Regions from separate parts of the Enterobacter sp. PL_is514 genome, predicted to be linked through region 2. Evidence: predicted binding sites of a transcription regulator. Region 2 holds the regulator's gene; each other region holds the start of a gene.
What was found. The regulator LexA, encoded in region 2, represses DNA repair genes until DNA is damaged. The targets are predictions, from matches to a motif close to TNCTGTATGTACATACAGNA.
Positions count from the first base shown of each region.

Region 1: rmuC (DNA recombination protein RmuC) is a predicted target of LexA. The motif match lies at 1,441-1,460, and genes of this name have one in related genera.
Region 3: sbmC (DNA gyrase inhibitor SbmC) is a predicted target of LexA. The motif match lies at 1,653-1,672, and genes of this name have one in related genera.
Region 4: dinB (DNA polymerase IV) is a predicted target of LexA. The motif match lies at 3,774-3,793, and genes of this name have one in related genera.

Region 1 is NZ_JBVPGN010000024.1:63,789-69,654, forward strand. Features, by position in the region: gene AC0TNG_RS01985 (dienelactone hydrolase family protein) at 1-346, opposite strand, end outside; gene udp (uridine phosphorylase) at 602-1,363, shown strand; gene rmuC (DNA recombination protein RmuC) at 1,504-2,961, shown strand; gene ubiE (bifunctional demethylmenaquinone methyltransferase/2-methoxy-6-polyprenyl-1,4-benzoquinol methylase UbiE) at 3,028-3,783, shown strand; gene ubiJ (ubiquinone biosynthesis protein UbiJ) at 3,797-4,402, shown strand; gene ubiB (ubiquinone biosynthesis regulatory protein kinase UbiB) at 4,399-5,866, shown strand, end outside.
Region 2 is NZ_JBVPGN010000031.1:64,164-70,029, reverse strand. Features, by position in the region: gene plsB (glycerol-3-phosphate 1-O-acyltransferase PlsB) at 1-1,332, opposite strand, end outside; gene AC0TNG_RS11310 (diacylglycerol kinase) at 1,487-1,855, shown strand; gene lexA (transcriptional repressor LexA) at 1,964-2,572, shown strand; gene dinF (MATE family efflux transporter DinF) at 2,636-3,973, shown strand; gene AC0TNG_RS11295 (CsbD family protein) at 4,095-4,304, shown strand; gene zur (zinc uptake transcriptional repressor Zur) at 4,352-4,864, opposite strand; gene AC0TNG_RS11285 (cupin domain-containing protein) at 4,980-5,468, shown strand; gene AC0TNG_RS11280 (conjugal transfer protein TraF) at 5,641-5,866, shown strand, end outside.
Region 3 is NZ_JBVPGN010000028.1:189,171-195,036, reverse strand. Features, by position in the region: gene AC0TNG_RS07135 (FUSC family protein) at 13-1,071, opposite strand; gene sbmC (DNA gyrase inhibitor SbmC) at 1,164-1,637, opposite strand; gene dacD (serine-type D-Ala-D-Ala carboxypeptidase DacD) at 1,757-2,923, opposite strand; gene sbcB (exodeoxyribonuclease I) at 3,122-4,558, shown strand; gene plaP (putrescine/proton symporter PlaP) at 4,681-5,866, opposite strand, start outside.
Region 4 is NZ_JBVPGN010000032.1:28,196-34,061, reverse strand. Features, by position in the region: gene frsA (esterase FrsA) at 1-340, opposite strand, end outside; gene gpt (xanthine phosphoribosyltransferase) at 445-903, opposite strand; gene pepD (cytosol nonspecific dipeptidase) at 1,164-2,621, shown strand; gene dinB (DNA polymerase IV) at 2,698-3,756, opposite strand; gene nqrM ((Na+)-NQR maturation NqrM) at 3,864-4,067, opposite strand; gene nqrF (NADH:ubiquinone reductase (Na(+)-transporting) subunit F) at 4,067-5,290, opposite strand; gene nqrE (NADH:ubiquinone reductase (Na(+)-transporting) subunit E) at 5,301-5,866, opposite strand, start outside.

The DNA.
Region 1 (5,866 bases), on a different contig from region 2:
CGTCCGGGACTTTGCTGACCAGGTTGCTGAGCAAGGTGGGAATATCGCTGTAGTCGTTCGGATCGCCCTGACGGAAGTAGAGCTCTGGCGCAACGGCCAGATAGCCTTCCAGCGCCAGCCGGCGGCAGAGGTCGCGAATGTGTTCGTGAACACCGAAAATTTCCTGAACCACGATCACGATGGGCAGCGGGCCGTCTGCCGATTTTGGTCGTGCGTGGTAAGCAGGCATGTTCTCTCCCTGCGTGGGAATGGAGGTCTCACCCGCGGTGATGGCATCTTCAGACGTTGAGACGATGGTTGAGGCATGCGGGGCCGCAGCAGGTGCAAAACCGGTTTTTTCAGTCATGGCATTCTCCGTACCAATCAGTTAGCGCAAAGGTAAATATAGACACCAGGTTAACAACTCACAGTGCCTTAAACGGTCTATCTTTTGTGCAGCACCTGACGATATAACTTGTTAATGTGATGTAAATCACTTTTTAATGGAAATTCGATGCAATCATTTTCATTCATGGTGAGATGCGTCACGAAATTATGCTTACTGCTTCTGTAAAGTACCGTTTTACTTCTTCTGACTAACCGACCCACAGAGGAGTCACCTATGTCTAAGTCTGATGTTTTTCATCTCGGCCTCACTAAAAACGATTTACAAGGGGCTACGCTCGCTATCGTCCCTGGCGATCCAGAGCGTGTGGAAAAGATCGCCGCGCTGATGGATAAGCCGGTTAAGCTGGCAGCCCATCGTGAATTCACCACCTGGCGCGCAGAGCTGGATGGCAAAGCGGTGATCGTGTGCTCTACCGGTATCGGTGGTCCGTCTACGTCTATTGCTGTTGAAGAGCTGGCGCAACTGGGCATTCGTACTTTCCTGCGTATCGGTACCACCGGCGCTATCCAGCCGCACATCAACGTCGGCGACGTGCTGGTCACGACCGCGTCCGTCCGTCTGGACGGTGCAAGCCTGCACTTTGCACCGATGGAATTCCCGGCAGTGGCGGATTTCGAGTGCACCACCGCGCTGGTTGAAGCCGCAAAATCTGTGGGTGCCACCACCCACGTGGGCGTAACCGCCTCTTCCGACACCTTCTACCCGGGCCAGGAGCGTTACGACACCTTCTCTGGCCGCGTGGTAAGCCGCTTCAAAGGCTCCATGGAAGAGTGGCAGTCAATGGGTGTGATGAACTACGAAATGGAATCCGCCACGCTGCTGACCATGTGCGCAAGCCAGGGTCTGCGTGCCGGTATGGTGGCGGGCGTTATCGTCAACCGTACCCAGCAGGAGATCCCGAACGCCGAAACCATGAAGCAGACCGAAAGCCATGCAGTGAAAATCGTGGTCGAAGCCGCGCGTCGCCTGATCTAGTCCCCTCCTTTCGAAATCAAAGGCCGACACGTTCGGCCTTTATTTTTTGCGTAGCGCCTCGCAGGAAAACCCTTTCAAACTGGACGTTTATACAGCACAATCTTATTTTGTGCGGGTAATACGTTGATGCAGGGGGCATTGTGGATATCTCAGTCCTGATTTATGCGGTGATTGCGCTGGTGGGCGTGGCGATAGGCTGGCTCATTTCCAGCTATCAGCATGCACAGCAGAAGGCCGATCAGCTGGCAGAGCGCGAAGAGATCGTCGCTGAATTAAGTGCGGCAAAGCAGCAGCTTGCCCTGAGTGACCACTGGCGCGACGAGTGCGAGCTGCTTAACAACGAGCTGCGCAATCTCCGTGATATCAACACCTCGCTGGAGGCCGATCTCCGCGAAGTGACCACCCGCCTTGAATCCACTCAGCTGCATGCGGAAGACAAAATCCGCCAGATGATCAACAGCGAGCAGCGCCTCAGCGAACAGTTTGAGAACCTCGCCAACCGTATTTTCGAGCACAGCAACCGTCGCGTTGATGAACAGAACCGCCAGAGCCTTAACAGCCTGCTGACGCCGCTGCGTGAACAACTGGACGGTTTTCGTCGTCAGGTGCAGGACAGTTTTGGTCAGGAAGCCCGCGAGCGGCACACCCTGGCGCATGAGATTCGCAATCTCCAGCAGCTGAATGCCCAGATGGCGCAGGAAGCGGTTAACCTGACCCGCGCGCTCAAAGGGGATAACAAAACCCAGGGCAACTGGGGAGAAGTGGTGCTGACCCGCGTACTGGAAGCCTCCGGCCTGCGGGAAGGATATGAATACGAAACGCAGGTGAGTATCGAAAACGACGCCCGCTCGCGCATGCAGCCGGATGTGATTGTGCGGCTGCCGCAGGGTAAAGATGTGGTGATTGACGCCAAAATGACCCTGGTGGCGTATGAGCGTTACTTCAACGCGGAGGATGACTACACCCGCGAATCGGCGCTGCAGGAGCACATTGCCTCCGTGCGTAACCACATTCGCCTGCTCGGCAGAAAAGACTATCAGCAGTTGCCGGGTCTTCGCTCGCTGGACTATGTCCTGATGTTTATTCCGGTAGAGCCCGCGTTTCTGCTGGCACTCGACAGGCAGCCTGAACTCATCACCGAAGCGCTCAAAAATAACATTATGCTGGTCAGCCCTACCACGTTGCTGGTGGCGTTACGTACCATTGCGAACCTGTGGCGCTATGAACACCAGAGCCGCAACGCGCAGCAGATTGCCGATCATGCCAGCAAGCTGTACGACAAAATGCGCCTCTTCGTGGACGACATGTCCTCAGTCGGGCAGAGCCTGGATCGTGCGCAGGATAACTACCGCCAGGCGATGAAAAAACTCGCCTCGGGACGCGGCAATCTGCTGGCGCAGGCCGAATCATTCCGCAGCCTGGGGGTAGAGGTTAAACGCGAGATTAATCCGGAATTGGTGGAACAGGCCACCGCCCAGGACGACGAGTTTCGCCTGAGAGAAGGTGCGGACGAACAAAAGACAAACAGTGAAGACAATACGTTAGCGGTGGATTTATCACCAGACGAGACTCCAGCGCGTTTCTTTCGCGGTGGTTGAAACGTAGGGCAAACGCGCCCAATCTGTTACACTTCACGAACATTTTACTGATAAGCAGGCTCTGAGATGGCTGACGATTCACAAGACACAACGCACTTTGGCTTTCAGACTGTCGCCAAAGCGCAGAAAGCTGACATGGTGGCCCACGTATTTCATTCCGTGGCGGCGAAGTACGATGTAATGAATGACCTGATGTCGTTCGGCATTCATCGCTTGTGGAAGCGCTTCACCATTGACTGTAGCGGCGTGCGTCGCGGACAAACGGTGCTGGATTTAGCCGGCGGTACGGGCGATTTAACCGCGAAATTCTCTCGCCTGGTGGGCGAAACCGGGCGCGTTGTCCTCGCCGATATTAATGACTCCATGCTGAAAATGGGCCGCGAAAAGCTGCGTAACATCGGCGTGGTGGGGAATGTGGAATATGTTCAGGCAAACGCCGAAGCGCTGCCGTTCCCGGACAATACCTTTGACTGCATCACGATCTCCTTCGGTCTGCGTAACGTGACCGATAAAGAAAAGGCGCTGCGCTCCATGTACCGCGTGTTGAAACCGGGTGGACGCCTGCTGGTGCTCGAGTTCTCGAAACCGATCATTGAGCCGCTGAGCAAAGCCTACGACGCCTATTCCTTCCACGTGCTGCCGCGCATCGGTGAGCTGGTGGCGAATGATGCGGAAAGTTACCGCTATCTGGCGGAATCTATTCGTATGCACCCGGATCAGGACACCTTAAAAGCCATGATGCAGGATGCAGAATTTGAGAACGTTGAATATTTCAACCTGACGGCGGGTGTCGTCGCGCTGCATCGCGGTTACAAATTCTGAGTGGAGGTGTCCCGTGCCCTTTAAACCCTTAGTCTCCGCAGGCATCGAGAATGTACTGAATGCTTTCCTGTATCGCGCTCCGGCGCTGAAAGCTGCGCGTCAGCGGCTAAACGGGAAGGTATTGCGCATTGTTTTAAAAGAGTTATCGACGCCGCTTGTACTGGTCTTCAGCGAACGCCAGCTTGACGTACTGGGGGAGTGGGAAGGTGAAGCCGACTGCTCGGTCATCACGCACATGAGCGTGCTGCCAAAACTGCGCGATCGCCAGCAATTAACGGCGCTTATCCGCAGCGGTGAGCTGGAAGTGGAAGGCGACATTCAGGTCGTGCAGAACTTCGTTGCGCTCACCGATCTGGCGGAGTTCGACCCGGCAGAGCTGCTCGCGCCTTTTATCGGCGACATCGCCGCTGAAGGCATCGGGAAAGTCCTTCATGGTGGCGCCTCCTTTGCGCGTAAAAGCCTGCATCGTCAGCAACGCTATGCGGCGGAAGTGCTGACGGAGGAGTGGCGAATGGCACCCGGGCCATTGGAAGTGGCGTGGTTTGCGGAAGAGACCGCTGCTGTTGAACGTGCGGTTGATGCGTTAACCAAACGGCTGGAAAAACTGGAGGGCAAATGACGCCTGGTGAAATTCGGCGCCTCTATTTTATTATTCGCACCTTTTTGAGCTACGGGCTCGACGAGCTTATCCCCAAAATGCGTATCACGCTGCCGCTTCGTATCTGGCGGCGGATGCTGTTCTGGATGCCCAATCGCCATAAAGGTCAACCGCTGGGTGAGCGTCTGCGTCTCGCGCTGCAGGAGCTCGGTCCGGTTTGGATTAAATTCGGACAGATGTTGTCGACCCGCCGCGATCTCTTCCCGCCGCTTATTGCCGATGAGCTCGCGATGCTGCAGGATCGCGTCGCACCGTTTGACGGTGCGCGCGCGAAAAAGCAAATTGAAGAGGCGATGGGAAATGTACCCGTCGAGACCTGGTTTGACGATTTCGACATTCACCCACTGGCATCGGCCTCTATCGCGCAGGTGCATACCGCACGTCTGAAAGAAAACGGCAAAGAAGTCGTTATTAAGGTCATTCGTCCGGACATCCTGCCCATCATCAAAGCGGACATGAAGCTGATTTATCGTCTGGCGCGCTGGGTGCCGCGCTTGCTGCCGGACGGGCGTCGCCTTCGTCCACTGGAAGTGGTGCGGGAATACGAAAAAACGCTGATTGATGAGCTTAACCTGCTGCGTGAATCGGCAAACGCTATTCAACTGCGTCGCAACTTTGAAAACAGCCCGATGCTCTACGTACCTGAAGTCTATTCTGACTACTGCAGCCAGAACATGATGGTGATGGAGCGTATCTACGGTATTCCGGTTTCGGATGTGGTGGCCCTGGAGAAGCAGGGAACGAACATGAAGCTGTTGGCCGAGCGTGGGGTACAGGTCTTCTTTACCCAGGTGTTCCGCGACAGCTTTTTCCATGCGGACATGCATCCGGGCAATATCTTCGTGAGCTACGAACACCCTGAGGATCCGAAGTACATCGGTATCGACTGCGGGATTGTGGGGTCGCTGAACAAGGAAGATAAACGGTATCTGGCAGAGAACTTCATCGCGTTCTTCAACCGCGACTACCGTAAGGTGGCCGAGTTGCACGTCGATTCCGGCTGGGTGCCGCCTGACACCAACGTCGAAGAGTTCGAGTTCGCGATCCGGACCGTTTGTGAACCGATTTTTGAAAAACCGCTGGCGGAAATCTCCTTCGGGCACGTGCTGTTAAACCTGTTCAACACGGCTCGCCGCTTTAATATGGAAGTTCAGCCACAGCTAGTTTTACTTCAGAAAACATTACTTTACGTTGAGGGTGTAGGCCGACAGCTCTATCCTCAGTTAGACTTGTGGAAGACCGCGAAACCTTTCCTTGAATCCTGGATTAAGGATCAGGTTGGCATTCCGGCGCTGGTGCGCTCGCTGAAAGAGAAAGGCCCGTTCTGGATAGAAAAAATGCCTGAAATTCCTGAACTGGTTTATGACAGTTTGCGTCAGAGCAAGAACCTTCAGCACAGCATGGATAAAATCGCCCGCGAGCTTC
Region 2 (5,866 bases):
TTTGGTCGCACCGCGCAGCTCTTTGGCGTACGTGCCCACTTCCATCACGTGCTCGTAGCCAATGTAGATTGGCACCAGCGTGATGGGACGGGTTCCTCCGCGCAGCATCGCCTGAATGGTCATCGACAGCGTGCCGGTCTTAGGATCGAGAAGACGTCCGGTACGGGAACGACCGCCCTCCACGAAGTACTCCACGGAATAGCCGCGGCTGAACAGCTCGCCCAGATACTCGCGGAACACGGTGGAGTAGAGCTTGTTGCCCTTGAAGGTACGACGGATAAAGAATGCGCCCAGGCGACGGAAAATCGGACCTGCTGGCCAGAAATTCAGGTTGATACCGGCTGCAATGTGCGGTGGTACCAGCCCCTGATGATAGAGCACGTAGGAAAGAAGCAGGTAGTCCATATGGCTGCGGTGGCAGGGAACATAGACAATCTCATGGCCATCATGCGCCAGCTGACGTACACGCTCGGCGTTATGAACGTTGATGCCCTGGTAGAGACGGTTCCAGGTAAAGCCGAGAATACGATCGGACAGGCGAATCATCTCATAAGAGAAGTTCGCTGCAATCTCTTCCATCAGCGCAATGGCGTTCTGCTGGGCTTTCTCATGCGATATTTTCTTGCTGCGCGCTTCGTCTTCAACGGCGCGGGCAATCGCTTTGGAGGCCAACAGCTTGTTGAACAGATCCTGACGCGCCGGGAGACGCGGCCCAACGGCAGCAAGGCGCTGACGGGCGAAGTGCATACGCGCCACGCGCGCCAGTTTTTGCGCGATGATCTTGTCGGTGCCGTGCTCGTCCGCCATTCGACGCAGCGAAACGGAAGGGGAGAAACGCACAAAGCTGTCGCGTCCCAGCCAGGAGACCGCGAAGAACTTCTGGATGCCGTTAAGCATGCGCAGCGGCGGGTTCTCTTCACCTTTTTCACGGCCCGGACGACGACCAAACATCACCGATACCGGCACCATCTGCACATCCAGATCGGGGTTGCTGCGGTGCAGGTCGAGATAGTCATGGAACAGCTTGATGGACTCTTCTTTTGGCGTGTAGTAGGTAAACACGCGCGGTCCACCGTGAATGAACACGTAGCGCGGCAGCAGCGTACCGTCAACTTCAAGCGGTTCAAGCGGGTCAGGTAAGTCATGCGCCAGACACTGGGCGCGAAGCGTCAGTAAGTCTGCCTTCGAGTTATAAGGCAAAACGTACATAATAGGACGTGACGTATCGAGTCCCAATTCCAGCGCGGGTTCTGCTGGGATAGACTTGCTTTTTACCAGGATGCTTAATGGTAAATTAAGTAATTTGTAGTAAATTCGTGGCCAGCCGGACATAAACGATGTAAAGCCTCTGGTTAATAATGCAATTGCGGCGCAAGGATAACAGAAAGCGCGCAAAATTTCTGTTGTTACCCGTCATACTTCAGGCTGTAGCGAAACGCGCTACAGTTCCTGTTACTGACGCTTTTTTTCATAAAAGGTTCTTTTAATGGCCAATAATACCACTGGGTTAACGCGTATCATCAAAGCCGCCGGCTATTCATGGAAAGGTTTCCGTGCCGCGTGGATCAACGAAGCCGCCTTTCGCCAGGAGGGCATCGCCGCTATCATCGCGGTGATCGTCGCCTGTTTCCTTGATGTTGATGCGATTACCCGCGTACTTCTTATCGGTTCCGTGCTTCTGGTGATGATAGTGGAAATTCTTAATAGCGCTATTGAGGCCGTGGTTGATCGCATTGGTTCAGATTTCCATGAACTTTCTGGCCGTGCAAAAGACATGGGCTCTGCTGCCGTGTTGCTGGCGATTATCACTGCCGCTATCACCTGGGTCACGCTGCTTTGGTCACATTTCCGATGAGCCTCGAGGAATAATTAAGTCCCTGGTTTTTTGTGCAGTTTTTGGTTCCAAAATCGCCTTTGACTGTATATACTCACAGCATAACTGTATATACACCCAGGGGGCGGAATGAAAGCGTTAACGACCAGGCAGCAAGAGGTGTTTGATCTCATCCGGGATCATATCGGCCAGACGGGTATGCCACCCACGCGTGCGGAAATCGCGCAGCGTCTGGGCTTCCGTTCTCCGAATGCTGCCGAAGAACACCTGAAAGCGCTGGCGCGTAAGGGCGTGATTGAGATTGTTTCGGGCGCGTCACGGGGTATCCGCCTGCTGGTGGAAGAAGAGACGGGCATTCCGCTGGTGGGGCGTGTTGCTGCCGGTGAGCCTTTACTGGCACAGCAGCATATTGAAGGCCATTACCAGGTCGATCCAGCCATGTTCAAACCGAGCGCTGATTTCCTGCTGCGCGTCAGCGGTATGTCGATGAAAGACATCGGTATTCTTGACGGCGATCTGCTTGCGGTGCATAAAACACAGGATGTGCGTAACGGCCAGGTAGTCGTCGCGCGCATTGATGATGAAGTCACCGTCAAACGTCTGAAAAAACAGGGGAACACCGTTCAGCTACTGCCTGAAAACAACGAGTTCTCCCCGATTGTGGTCGATCTTCGCGAACACAACTTCTCTATCGAAGGGCTGGCGGTTGGGGTCATTCGCAACGGCGAATGGCTGTAACCTCTTCCTGACAGGCTATGGCGCCGCTGTAGCCTGCTTCATTCTCCACACCCGGTATTTTTCATGTCACTGCTGACGGCATCCGATAAGGCATTGTGGCGTCTTGCTCTGCCGATGATCTTCTCCAATATTACCGTTCCCTTGCTGGGTCTGGTCGATACGGCCGTTATTGGCCATCTTGATTCGCCTGTTTATCTTGGCGGCGTGGCGATTGGCGCGACGGCAACCAGCTTCCTGTTTATGCTGCTGCTCTTTTTGCGTATGAGCACCACCGGGCTCACGGCACAGGCTTATGGTGCAAAAGATCCGCTGCGTCTGGCGCGCGCGCTGGTCCAGCCGCTGATCCTCGCGCTTGGCGCGGGGGCGTTAATCGTTTTATTGCGTGCGCCCCTGATCGACCTTGCGCTTCATGTTGTTGGCGGCAGCGAGGCGGTATTAGAGCAGGCGCGACGTTTCCTTGAAATCCGCTGGCTCAGCGCGCCCGCGTCACTGGCTAACCTGGTTCTGCTGGGGTGGCTATTGGGCGTGCAGTACGCCCGTGCACCCGTGATTTTGCTGGTGGTGGGTAACCTGCTCAATATCGTTTTGGATGTCTGGCTGGTCATGGGTCTGCATATGAACGTGCAGGGCGCGGCGCTGGCGACGGCGATTGCCGAGTACGGAACTTTTATTATTGGCCTGTGGATGGTCTGGCGCGTGCTGGCGATGCGCGGCATCTCCCTGGCGCTGCTCAAAACCGCATGGCGCGGCAATATCCGTAAGCTGCTGGCGCTTAACCGAGACATCATGCTGCGCTCGCTTCTTCTTCAGCTCTGCTTCGGGGCGCTGACGGTTTTCGGGGCTCGACTGGGGCCAGAAATCGTTGCGGTCAACGCAGTATTGATGACGCTACTGACCTTTACCGCCTACGCGCTGGACGGTTTTGCCTATGCGGTAGAAGCGCATTCCGGGCAGGCGTACGGTGCGCGCGAAAGCGGGCAGCTTCGGGACGTCTGGCGGGCAGCCTGCCGCCAGTCGGGACTGGTGGCGCTGGCGTTCGGTCTGGTTTACGCCTTCTTTGGTGAGCAGATCGTTGCATTGCTGACGTCTATCCCTGCGCTGCGCGAGCTGGCGAGTCACTATCTCATCTGGCAAGTCGTCTTACCGGTGGTCGGCGTCTGGTGTTATCTGCTGGACGGCATGTTTATTGGTGCGACGCGCGGAGCGGAAATGCGTAACAGTATGGCGGTTGCAGCGGCCGGGTTTGGTCTGACGCTGCTGACGCTCCCCTGGCTGGGTAATCACGGTTTGTGGCTGGCCCTGGCCGTTTTCCTCTCGCTGCGAGGGTTGTCGCTGGCGTTTATCTGGCACCGCCACTGGCAAAACAATACCTGGTTCTCTTCACGTCACGATATATCGTGACGGTTAAAGATTCCGAATATGAAACCAACTGCCGAATCCTTAACTACAATAATTATCACGTCCAGCAGAAAAGAACGTAACGGACGTTACGACCCGACGCTTAACTTAAGAGGACACGATGATGAATAAAGACGAAATCGGCGGCAACTGGAAGCAGTTCAAAGGTAAAGCGAAAGAAAAGTGGGGTAAGCTGACGGATGACGATATGACCGTCATTGAAGGTAAACGCGATCAGCTTGTCGGTAAAATTCAGGAACGTTACGGCTACGCGAAAGATCAGGCGGAAAACGAAGTCAAAGACTGGGAAACCCGTAACGACTACCGCTGGTAACGTTGAATAACCCACAGGGCGGCTCTAAGCCGCCTTTTCTTTTGCCGTTAACGCGGCTTTTTCTTCACAAGAATTGAGTGGTCGTGCTGGCACGCGTCCTGATGACGACAGGCTTCCACCTCCACGCACGCGGAACAGAGCCCGTGCGCCTCAATCACGTTATGACGCAGGGCAAACCCCATTTTCGCTGCCAGCGTATGCATAATGTCTTCCACGCCTTCCGCAGCCTCTTCTTTCACCACGCCGCAGCGGTCACAGATAAACATCGCCGATGTGTGGGTGGGCTGATCGAACAGATGGCACAGCACATAGCTGTTGGTGGATTCCACCTTGTGCACGAACCCTTGTTCAAGCAGGAAATCCAGGGCGCGATAAACCGTTGGCGGCTTTGCCTGCGGCTCGCTTTCGCGGAGAAGATCGAGCAGATCGTAGGCGCTGATGGCACCCTGCTGCAGGCTCATCAGACGTAATACTTCAAGGCGCTGCGGAGTCAGGCGCACATTGCGTTGCGCGCACAGCTTTTCGGCCTGCGCTAACAGCTCTTTTGTGGACTTATCCATGTAGCACCCCGGATGTTATAGGACGGAAAACCCCCACTTTATCATGTTCTGGTAAAAACACCGAGATCCGCCAGTCTGTGCTATACCTGACCCATTACAAACCGGGAAATAAACAATGAAAAAACCTGACTGTATTCGGCACTGGCGCGACGTAGAAGGTGCGGATGATTCGACCTATCCAGATAGCGATGAGCTTTTTTCTATCGGCGCCCCGTTGGCTCGTAAGCTTGGGCTCAGGCGCATTGGTATCCATCATGAGCGTTTGCCGCCCGGGCGCAGAACGTCCTATCCGCATGCGGAAAGCGATGAAGAAGAGTTCATTTATGTGCTCGAAGGTTATCCAGAAGCGTGGATAAATGGCTATTTATGGAAACTTGAACCTGGCGACAGCGTGGGATTTCCTGCCGGAACCGGTATCTGCCACACCTTTATCAACAACACGGAGGAAGAGGTGCGGTTGCTGGTCGTAGGCGAGGCCAACAAGAAGCACAATCGCATCTACTATCCGCTCAACCCCGTGTATGCCGCTACCCGTGAGGATCGCTGGGTAGACCACCCACCCCAGTTTTTTGGACCGCATGATGGAAAACCTGGGAAAAAATAATTTCCTCATCTATAAATATTGAGGGCCGTCACAAAATATAACAGGCCGTAAGGGAGTTTTACTTAGGGACAGAAATAGCGGGTCTTTTACTACTTATTCACAGCAATAGTTCGTTCCTGTTTGGGTGATAACAGACAGGGGTTATTTCATAACAGACTATAACGGGCATACTGTGAAAAAAAATTTTAAATTTTCGGTGGTTAGCATTGCTGTCTCCTTGTTTATGGCAAATCAGGCGGGAGCAGCCAATACCTGGACAGAATCACGGAGTGACGCCATGGGCGGGACGGGCGTTGCCTCCGGGAGCTATGGCAGTGGGGCGTTAATTAACCCGGCGCTGCTGGCAAAGGCAAAACCAGACGATGATGTGACGGTCATCTTGCCAGCCGTTGGGGTGC
Region 3 (5,866 bases), on a different contig from region 2:
CACATACGCCTTTTATTTGCGCAGCGCCCGGCAAATCAGGTGCGATAACAGCTCAAGCTGCCGCGCCAGTTCCATGCTCAGCCAGACGTAGCCATGAATAGGCGTTTCCGCCACGTTATCGCTCTGGCGTTCATTGATTAACTGCTTCAGCTCCGCGACAATCTCGTTCAGTCGCTCGCTGTTGGCCAGTATCGGCTGCGGGTTCCCTTCATAGAGCGCATGAGCGATGGTCAACAGCGTTTGCTGCGTCATCTGCTGGGTCTCTTTGAGGGTCTGCGCGTTAAGCATCAACAGATGACTTGGGCGCGTGGCCCAGTGTGCGTTGATTTGCAGCTCAAGCATGCAGACCAGATTGCGGCTTACCGTCTGGATGGCTTCAAAAATCGATTTCTGAATATGGGTTTCTTTGCTGGCGGGCGTGATCAGGCCGCGCATTTTGACCACGTCGTTAAGGATGGTCTGCAGGTGCTTTTCCAGGCGCGGGCGTTCAACCAGATTCGGGGAAAAACCGGCTTGATAGACGCGGTTAAACGCGGTGACGTAGCTGGCCATCTGAATACGCCAGTGCAGAAAAGCACGCTGCGGCCAGATACCGGTGAAGAGCATCGCCAGCAGTGAACCCAGGATGACATCCCCGCTTCGCCACAGCGCCGTGGTCATATCCCCGGCGGGCGCACCGACCACCACCGCGAGCGTAATACCGATCAGCAGCGCCTGATACGGCTTTTTACCCAACGCCAGCCAGCCGCACAGGAACATGGCGGCACCGCACCATGCCAGCATCACCGGAAACGAGATAAGCTCCAGCTTGAGGGCGATAAGCCCCAGAGCCGAACCTAACACGGTCCCGCCAATGCGCTCCAGGGCGCGCGGAACAACGTTCCCCCAAAACGAGATGGGCCCCATCACCACCACCAGCGTGATCAGCGGCCACGTCCCTTCCGGAACATCCAATAAACGCACCAGTACAAACGTCAGCACGAAAGCCAGCGCGATGCGGCATCCATGCACCACGCGGTAGTGTTTGTACAACCGAATTTCAAAAGGGGTTAATGATTTGTCGGGACGCACACCCGCTCTCCAGCTACACGGCAAATCACAATTGTACTGTGTTTTCGGCCGGGCGGATCGCTCCCGGCTGAAAAACCCTTCACTTAGCAGGCTTAAACCGTTTTATGCTCTACCGCGATATACATTTCGATATCCCAGTAACCGTCCGCATTGCCGTCATTGAGATAGCGTTCGAAGCAGGGTTTGAGCGCCATCTGGTACTTATTGTCCTGCAGCAGGGAATTGAAGAACTGATACCACGGCGTGGCGAAGTCGTAGTTTTCCACGCGCGCCGTCGCCACGGCATAATCCCCGGCCGCGATTTCCGTCATCATGACGCCTTCGCTGTTTTCCGGGATAACGAAATCATCCGGTACCGTAACGGCCGTATCACAGCGCAGTTTTTCTGGCGGGACTTCATCCGGGTTATCGTAGTAAACCGCCACCCACTCCAGCGGCTCAATGTGACGCCCATCGACCCACATCACCAGCTGTTCAAAGCCTTGTTTTACCGTTTGTTCCCACGGTCCGACCAAATGAAAACCGGCAATCTTACGTTTCTGTTGCTGCTTAATGCTGTAGTCCATGCTGCCTCCGCTTATTACTGTATATTTATACACTATAAAACCGGATTACTATTATCAGCAAACGAGGAGTGTTTATTATGTGAGCAGACTCGCAACCCTGCCAGTCTGCTCATCTGCCGTTAGAGCGTGTGGTGCAGATAATCGCTCAGCCGAGAGAACAGGCCGCCTTTATCAACGGCTTCCAGCGTCACCAGCGGCCAGTGCGCCACCACTTTGTCGCGGTCGTAGAGCTGGATCTCCCCGACCCGCTGGTGCGCGGCGATCGGCGCTTCCAGCTCTTTTTTATCCAGTACGTATTTGGCTTTGATGTTAGGCACTTCCGCTTTCGGCAGGGCCAGCCAGAAGTCCTGGTCGGTACCCAGTTTCACCTGCTCCTTATCGCCGTACCAGATCCGCTCTGTCCCCACTTTTTTACCGCTATGCAGGATCTGCACTGTATCGAAATTCTGCTGCCCCCAGTGCAGCAGTTTCCGGGCCTGGTCTTCGCGCCCTTTCGGACTGTCCGCCCCCATCACTACCGCGATTAACCGGCGCTGGCCGTCAACGGCGGACGCAATCAGGTTAAAACCCGCCCCCGAGGTATGCCCTGTTTTCAGCCCGTCCACGTTCATGGTTTTATCCCACAGCAGGCCGTTACGGTTTTGCTGGGTGATCCCGTTCCAGGTCAGGCTCTTTTCGCTGTACATATGATAAAACTCGGGCTCACCGTGGATGATGGCGCGGGAGAGTACGGCCAGGTCATAGGCCGAGCTGTGCTGGCCCGGCGCATCCAGCCCGTGGACGGTTTCAAAATGCGTATCGCGCAGGTTCAGCTTCTGCACGTAGTCGTTCATCATCTTCACAAACTGCGGCTGACCGCCCGCCACGTGATCGGCCAGCGCCACGCATGCGTCGTTGCCGGAGTCGACAATCAGGCCGCGGCTTAAGTCGCGCACGGAGACGCGATCGCCTTCTTTCAGGAACATCAGCGATGAACCGTCAAACACCGGGTTCCCTTTTGCCCAGGCATCGCGCCCTACGGTGACGATGTCGTCCGGGGTAATGCGGTGGCTATCAATGGCCCGATCCACCACATACCCCGTCATCAGCTTGGTCAGGCTCGCCGGATTGCGTTGTTGATGTTCGTTGCCCGCCGTTAAGATCTGACCAGTCGTGTAATCCATCAGCACCCAGGAGCCAGCCTGAATGGCCGGAGGCTGCGGCGAAAAATCCAGTGGTTCGGCCGCAAAAGCAGATGAGACACTCGAAGCGAGTAAAGAAACAGCAATAAACAGACGGCGTTTCAACGGTATATCCTCAGGTCATTAAAAATCGATGACCTTTTTACGGGAGTTCTGATGTCGTTACCTGGCTTAATTGCAAAAAAATGTGACAGAACGCAGATTTTTCTCTGAAGCTGGCGCGCAAATCTGCAACGTGGAGGTGCTTTTTATTCGGTCTCGACCGCACGATCGTTTACCATAGTGACGTCATTTTTTAACAGGATGGTATTACTGGTGTCTGACTCTGCCGCTCGCCCGACTTTTTTATTTCATGACTATGAAACCTTTGGCACTCACCCGGCGCTGGACCGACCGGCGCAGTTTGCCGCCATCCGTACCGACGACGAATTCAACATCATTGGCGAGCCAGAGGTCTTTTACTGCAAGCCTGCGGATGACTATCTGCCGCAGCCCGGCGCGGTGATGGTCACCGGGATCACTCCTCAGGAAGCGCGGGAAAAAGGCGTTAACGAGGCAGAATTCGCCCGACGCATCCACGACCTGTTTACCGTCCCCAATACCTGCGTGGTCGGTTACAACAACATCCGCTTCGATGACGAAGTGACGCGCAATATCTTCTATCGTAACTTCTACGATCCCTACGCCTGGAGCTGGCAGAACCGCAATTCGCGCTGGGATTTACTCGACATCATGCGCGCCTGCTACGCCCTGCGTCCCGAAGGCATTAACTGGCCGGAAAATGAGGAAGGGCTGACCAGCTTCCGGCTGGAACACCTGACCCGCGCCAACGGTATTGAGCACAGCAATGCTCACGACGCGATGGCCGACGTCTATGCCACCATTGCCATGGCGAAGCTGGTGAAAAGCGCGCAGCCACGACTGTTCGAGTATCTGCTGAGCCACCGCAGTAAACAGAAGTTGACCACGCTGATTGATGTGCCGCAGATGAAGCCGCTGGTGCATATTTCCGGCATGTTTGGCGCCTGGCGCGGTAATACCAGCTGGGTCGCCCCGCTGGCCTGGCATCCGGACAACCGCAATGCGGTGATTATGGTGGATTTGGCCGGCGATATATCGCCGCTGCTGGAGCTCGACAGCGATACCCTGCGCGAACGGCTGTACACGCCGAAGAATGAACTCGGCGATCTGCCTGCGGTGCCGGTCAAACTGGTGCATATCAATAAATGTCCGGTCCTGGCGCAGGCCAATACGCTGCGCCCTGAAGATGCAGACAGGCTGGGCATTAACCGGCAGCACTGCCTCGATAACCTGAAAGTGCTGCGCGAAAACCCGCAGGTGCGCGAGAAGGTGGTCGCCATTTTTGCCGAAGCCGAGCCGTTCGTACCGTCAGAAAACGTGGATGCCCAGCTCTATAATGGTTTCTTCAGCGATGCCGATCGCGCTGCAATGAATATCGTTCTGCAAACCGAGCCGCGTAACTTACCGGCGCTGGATATCACCTTCGCCGATAAACGCATTGAAAAGCTGATGTTTAATTATCGCGCGCGTAACTACCCGGGAACCCTGGATGAAGCAGAGCAGGAACGCTGGCTGCAGCACCGTCGCAACGTCTTTACGCCAGAGTATCTGCACAGCTACGCCCAGGAGCTGGAAATGCTTTATGGCCAGTATGAAGGGAATGCTGAGAAACAGGCGCTGCTGAAATCCCTGTTCCAGTACGCGCAAGAGATAGTTTGATCGATGGGTATAAAAAAGCCGGAGGCGATGTCTCCGGCTTTTTTTTGCCCGGTGGCGCTTCGCTTACGCGGGCCTACGGGGTATGTAGGTCGGGTAAGGCGTAGCCGCCACCCGACACAGTCTTACGCGACGTCTTCGTACTGAGGAACCGGGTTACGGAAGCTCTTCGTGACGCAGGCCAGGTAAACCAGGCCGATACCCGCCCAAATCAGGCCAAGCACCATCGAGCTCTCTTCCAGGTTAACCCACAGCGCACCTACGGTCAGGGCACCACACATCGGCAGGAACAGATACTGGAAGTGATCTTTCAGCGTCTTGTTACGCTTTTCACGGATCCAGAACTGAGAGATAACCGACAGGTTTACAAAGGTAAACGCCACAAGCGCACCGAAGTTAATCAGCGCCGTTGCCATCACCAGGTCAAAGTTAATCGCCAGAAGCGCGATCGCACCGACCAGGATAATGTTCATCGCCGGGGTACGCCATGTTGGATGCACGTAGCCGAAGAAGCTTTTCGGGAATACGCCATCGCGGCCCATTACGTACATCAGACGCGCAACGCCTGCATGAGCGGCCATACCGGACGCCAGTACGGTGATGGTGGAGAAGATCAGCGCGCCGACCTGGAACGCTTTACCCGCCACATAGAGCATGATTTCCGGCTGAGACGCATCCGGATCCTTGAAGCGAGAGATATCCGGGAAGTACAGCTGCAGGAAATAGGTCGAGAAAATAAAGATCAGACCGCCAATCAGCGCCGTCAGGAAGATGGCGCGCGGGATCACGCGCTCTGCATCTTTCGTTTCTTCAGACAGGTTGCTGATCCCGTCAAAACCGGTAAAGGAGAAGCACAGAATGGTTGCCCCGGTAATCATCGGGATCACATGCGCATCACCAGACCAGAACGGTTTGCTGCTCGCCAGCGTGCCAGCGCCTTCACCGTGGAACACGCCATAGATCACCATGCCAAGAATAACGGCAATCAGGACAACCTGAAGCACAACGATAACGGAGTTAAAGTTGGCAACGGACTTGATGCTGCGCAGGTTAAAGGCCGTCATAAAGGCCACCAGCGCCACGACGAACATCCAGGAGGGAATCGACGGCACCAGCGCTTCAAAATAGATTTTTGCCAGCAGAATGTTGATCATCGGCGCGAACAGGTAGTCGAGCAGCGAAGACCAGCCCACCATAAAGCCAACCGTCGGGCTGATGGATTTCTGGGCATAGGTGTAGGCGGATCCGGCAGACGGATAGCGACGCACCAGCTTACCGTAGCTCAGCGCAGTAAAGAGGATCGCAATCAGC
Region 4 (5,866 bases), on a different contig from region 2:
GGCTGGCTTTTTGCTGCCAGAGCATCGCCTGTTTAGACCACTCGTAGATCCAGTTTCCGCCGCGATAGCCCACTACCGTATCATAGAGTTCGCTGTCGGTACGCTCGGCTTCACTCATCACGATACGCGCCTGCACATCAAGGATTTCACGGGGATCGATACCGCGCCAGACCCACATCAGGCGGTTAATCATACGATACCAGTGGGGCACGTTTTTACCGTCTAACGCGGACTGGACGGCAGGCTGGGTCCCCGGATTAAAGCGACGCACCAGCGTCGACGTTTCAGGGTGTTTGAAACGGGGTTTGAAAAGTGTCTCGGTGAGATTCGCCTGCGTCATTGCGTTGCCTCCATGAATACGTCATATGAAGACTATTGTAACGCGTGGCAGGCCAAAAAGAACAACGCCCGGCATTGCCGGGCGTGTAAAGTTACGTACTGGGATTAACGGCCTGAAATCGGCGGTACGAAGACCACGCCCATATCCCATGGCTGTTCAATCCAGGTATCCTGCGGGATATCAATCACGTAATCGTCAACCAGCGGGCGACCAGCAGGTTTCGCGAAGATAGTGACGAAATGTGCTTTCGGATACATTTCGCGGATAGCGACCGCAGTACCGCCGGTATCCACCAGGTCATCAATCACGATGAAACCTTCACCGTCGCCTTCCGCGCGTTTCAGCACGGTCAGCTCACGCTGGTTGTCATGGTCATAGCTGGAGATGCAAACGGTATCGACATGACGAATACCCAGCTCACGTGCCAGCAGCGCCCCCGGTACCAGACCGCCACGGCTGACGGCAATAATGCCTTTCCACTGTTCGGAAGGCATCAGACGCGCAGCCAGTTTGCGTGCGTGAATCTGCAACATGTCCCAGGTGACGACGTATTTTTCGCTCATGTGAAGTGTCCCAGCCTGTTTTTATACGGCTTAAAAAGTGTTCGAGGGGGAAATAGGTTGCGCGAGATTATAGAGATCTGGCGCACTAAAAACCAGTGTTTAGCGCCCTCTGCCTGTGTTTTTACATGCTTTATGCTACCAGCCAGCAGAGAAAGTGGTATTCTCAGTTTCATCTCGCAAGCCTGACTTGTGGTAACTATTAACCTGCTAACCCTGTGACCTGCAACCCTGTTTGCAGCGCCTCGACAAGGAGACTTATCGTGTCTGAACTGTCTCAACTATCTCCGCAGCCGCTGTGGGATATTTTTGCCAAAATCTGCTCCATTCCACACCCTTCCTACCATGAAGAACAGCTTGCCGAACATATTATGGGCTGGGCGAAGGAAAAAGGTCTGCATGCGGAACGTGACCAGGTTGGCAACATTCTGATCCGCAAACCCGCCACCGCAGGCATGGAAAACCGCAAACCGGTTGTGCTGCAGGCGCACCTGGACATGGTGCCACAGAAGAACAACGACACCGTTCACGACTTCACTAAAGATCCTATTCAGCCGTACATCGACGGCGACTGGGTGAAAGCACGCGGCACCACCCTGGGCGCGGATAACGGCATCGGTATGGCCTCTGCGCTGGCGGTACTGGCTGACGACAGCGTTGAGCACGGTCCACTGGAAGTGCTGCTGACCATGACCGAAGAAGCAGGAATGGACGGCGCGTTCGGTCTGCAGGCGAACTGGCTGCAGGCGGATATCCTGATCAACACCGACTCTGAAGAAGAAGGTGAGATCTACATGGGCTGCGCGGGCGGGATTGATTTCATCTCTACCCTGCCGCTGTCACGCGAAGCGATTCCTGCCGGTTTCCAGACCTTCAAGCTGACGCTGAAAGGTCTGAAAGGCGGCCACTCCGGCGGCGATATTCACCTGGGTCTGGGCAACGCCAACAAGCTGCTGGCGCGCTTCCTGGCAGGCCATGCGGCTGAGCTGGATCTGCGTCTGGTTGATTTCAACGGCGGTACCCTGCGCAACGCGATCCCACGCGAAGCCTTCGCCACAGTGGCAGTACCGGCGGCAAAAGCCGACGAGCTGAAAAAACTCTCCACCGTGTACCTGGATATCCTGAAAAACGAACTGTCAGCGAAAGAGAAGAACCTGACCGTGGTGCTGGAATCCGTCTCCACGGATAAAGCCGCGCTGACCGCGAAGTCTCGTGACACCTTCGTTCAGCTGCTGAACGCGACGCCAAACGGCGTGATCCGCAACTCTGACGTGGCGAAAGGCGTGGTGGAAACCTCACTGAACGTGGGCGTGGTGACCATGAGCGACGACAGCGCGGAAATTATCTGCCTGATCCGTTCGCTGATCGACAGCGGTAAAGAGTACGTGGTGAGCATGCTGGAATCTCTGGGCACGCTGGCGGGCGCGAAAACGTCTGCAAAAGGCAGCTACCCGGGCTGGCAGCCGGATGCAAGTTCTCCGGTGATGGCGCTGGTGCGTGAAACCTATCAGCGTCTGTTCAACAGCACCCCGAACATTCAGGTGATCCACGCCGGTCTGGAATGCGGTCTGTTCAAGAAACCGTATCCGGACATGGACATGGTATCTATCGGGCCAACCATTACCGGTCCACACTCGCCGGATGAGCAGGTTCATATCGAAAGCGTCGGCCATTACTGGACGCTGCTGACTGAACTGCTGAAAGCGATCCCCGTTAAGTAATACCCTCACCCCAGCCCTCTCCCACAGGGAGAGGGTGAAAAACGCAGGCCCGGTAAGCGTAGCGCTCCGGGCTTTTTTATAATCCTAATACCAGCTGTCGCTCTAACTGCGGATCCAGCAGCGTGACGTGCAATCCCACCAGCCTCACCCCTCGCCCGCCCCGGCGTTCTTCCCATGCCTTTTTCGCCGTTGCGATAAGATCGTCTTTATTCAGTCGCGGCCAGACGTGTTCCTGCGTGGTCTGCTGGAAGTCGTTGAATTTGAGCTTGATGCCCTGTCGGGCGATGAGCAGGTCCGGCTTCACCTTGCTTAAGCGTCGCTCCAGCTCCGGGTAAAGCTGTTCCGTAATTATGGTTTCGCATTCGGACCAGTCATGAATATCTTCAATGAGGGTGCGCTCAACGCCGACGGATTTACGTAGCCGTTCGCTGTTCACATCGCGATCGTCAATCCCCTGGCTGCGCTCCCACAGCACGCGGCCAAACTTCCCAAAGCGCTTCAGCAGCATGGCGAGGTCGCTTCGCTGCACGTCTTCACAGGTCCGTAGCCCCATGCTTTCCAGCTTTGCAGCGGAGACTTTCCCGACGCCGGGGATTTTACCGAGCGGTAGCGTTTTCAAAAACGCAGGCACCTCTTCCGGCGTGATGACGTACTGACCGTTGGGCTTATTTAAATCGGAGGCGATTTTGGCGAGGAATTTAACGGGCGCGACCCCCGCCGATGCCGTCAGATTCAGCTCGTTGAAAATCGTCTGGCGGATCTCCTGCGCCATCAGCGTGGCGGAGCCGTGGCAATGCACGCTGTCGGTCACATCGAGATAGGCTTCGTCCAGCGACAGCGGCTCTATCAGAGAGGTATAGCGGGAAAAGATTTCCCGAATATGAAGGGAAGCCTCTTTATAGGCGTCGAACCGCCCGGGCAGAAGCGTGAGATGAGGGCAAAGCTTTAAGGCCATCGCCGTCGGCATGGCGCTGCGCACGCCAAATTTGCGCGCAGGATAGTTGGCGGTGCTGATGACACCACGCTGAACGCGGCTGCCGCCAATGGCGATGGGAATATCCCGCAGCGCCGGGTTGTCACGCATCTCCACTGCGGCAAAAAAGCAGTCCATATCAACATGGATTATTTTGCGCATAGTAAGCCCTCACTCATAACTGGATAAGTATACAGTAAACAAATGAGGATTGAGAAGTGTGCGTGGGAATTGTCGGGTGGCGGCTTCGCCTTACCCGACCTGGCAGATTAAATGATGCGCTGCTGCTCGCGGGCCATTCTTTTTTTCCGCGCATCGCACGGTTCCGGGCAGTCGCAGACCTTTTCCATCCCAATGGAGGAAATACCGCCGCAGCTGCCCTGAATGCTTTTCCGTTTAACGATCCAGCCTAACGACATGCCGAAGATGACAAGCACAAAAACCACAAAGGTTGCCAGAAACGTCAGCATCATCAGCCTCCAAAATCATCGAGCATGATATTCTCATCTTCGACGCCGAGATCTTTCAGCATCTTAATCACGGCGGCGTTCATCATCGGCGGACCACACATATAGAACTCGCAGTCCTCGGGCGCCGGGTGCTGTTTGAGGTAGTTTTCATACAGCACGTTGTGGATGAACCCCGTATAGCCCGTCCAGCTATCTTCCGGCTGCGGATCGGAGAGCGCCACATGGAAGGTAAAGTTCGGGTTTTCACGCGCCAGCTGTTCAAACTCGTCGTCATAGAACATTTCGCGCAGCGAACGCGCCCCGTACCAGAAGCTGATTTTACGCTTGGTGCCGAGCCGCTTGAGCTGGTCAAAAATGTGCGAGCGCATCGGGGCCATACCGGCACCGCCGCCGATAAAGACCATTTCCGCATCGGTATCTTTCGCAAAGAACTCCCCGAACGGACCGGAGATGGTCACCTTATCTCCCGGCTTCAGAGACCAGATGTATGACGACATCACGCCCGGCGGTGCATCCGGCACATTCGGTGGCGGCGTGGCGATACGCACGTTGAGCATGATGATGCCCTTCTCTTCCGGGTAGTTGGCCATCGAGTAGGCGCGCAGCGTCGGCTCTTTTACCTCGGATACAAAACGGAAGAGATTGAATTTGTCCCAGTCGGCGCGGTACACCTGCGGAACGTCAAAGTCCGCATACGCCACGGTATGCTCAGGACACTCAATCTGAATGTATCCCCCGGCGCGGAACGGAACATCTTCCCCTTCCGGTACCCGCAGCTTCAGCTCTTTAATAAAGGTGGCTTTGTTATCATTAGAGATAACCTCGCACTCCCATTTTTTAACGCCGAAGATCTCTTCCGGCAGCTCAATCTTCATGTTCTGGCGCACCGCGACCTGGCAGGCCAGACGGCAACCCTCTTTTGCCTCACGCTTTGTGATATGCGTCAGTTCGGTGGGCAGAATATCGCCACCGCCCTCTTTTACCGTCACGCGGCACTGCCCGCAGGAGCCGCCACCGCCGCAGGCTGAGGAGACAAAAATACCGTTACCTGAGAGCGTGTTGAGCAGTTTATCTCCCGCCGGCGTGCGGATCTGATTCTGCGGATCGTCGTTAATATCAATCACCACGTCGCCGGAATTCACCAGCTTCGCGCGCGCCGCCAGAATGAGTCCTGACAGCACCAGTACAATCAGCGTGAACATGACCACGCCAAGGATAATTTCCATCTGTTAGCCCTTATAGCTGCACACCGGAGAAGGACATAAAGCCCAGCGCCATCAGACCGGTGGTGATAAAGGTGATCCCTAAGCCACGCAGACCCGCAGGCACGTTGGCATATTTCATTTTCTCGCGGATCCCCGCCATGGTGACAATCGCCAGCATCCAGCCGATGCCGGAACCAAAACCGTACACCACGGATTCACTGAAGTTGTAATCACGCTGAACCATAAACGAGACGCCGCCAAAGATGGCGCAGTTCACCGCGATCAGCGGCAGGAAGATCCCCAGCGCGTTGTACAGCGACGGGAAGTACTTATCGAGGATCATCTCAAGGATTTGCACCAGCGCCGCGATCACCCCGATAAAGGTGATGAAGTTCAGGAAGCTGAGATCAACCCCTTCCACCAGCGCGCCGTCCCGCAGCACGAAGTTGTACACCAGATTGTTAATCGGAACCGAAAGCCCCAACACAACCGTGACCGCCACCCCCAGCCCAAATGCCGTGGAGACCTTTTTAGACACGGCGAGGAACGTACACATGCCGAGGAAAAACGCGAGCGCCATGTTTTCAACAAACACCG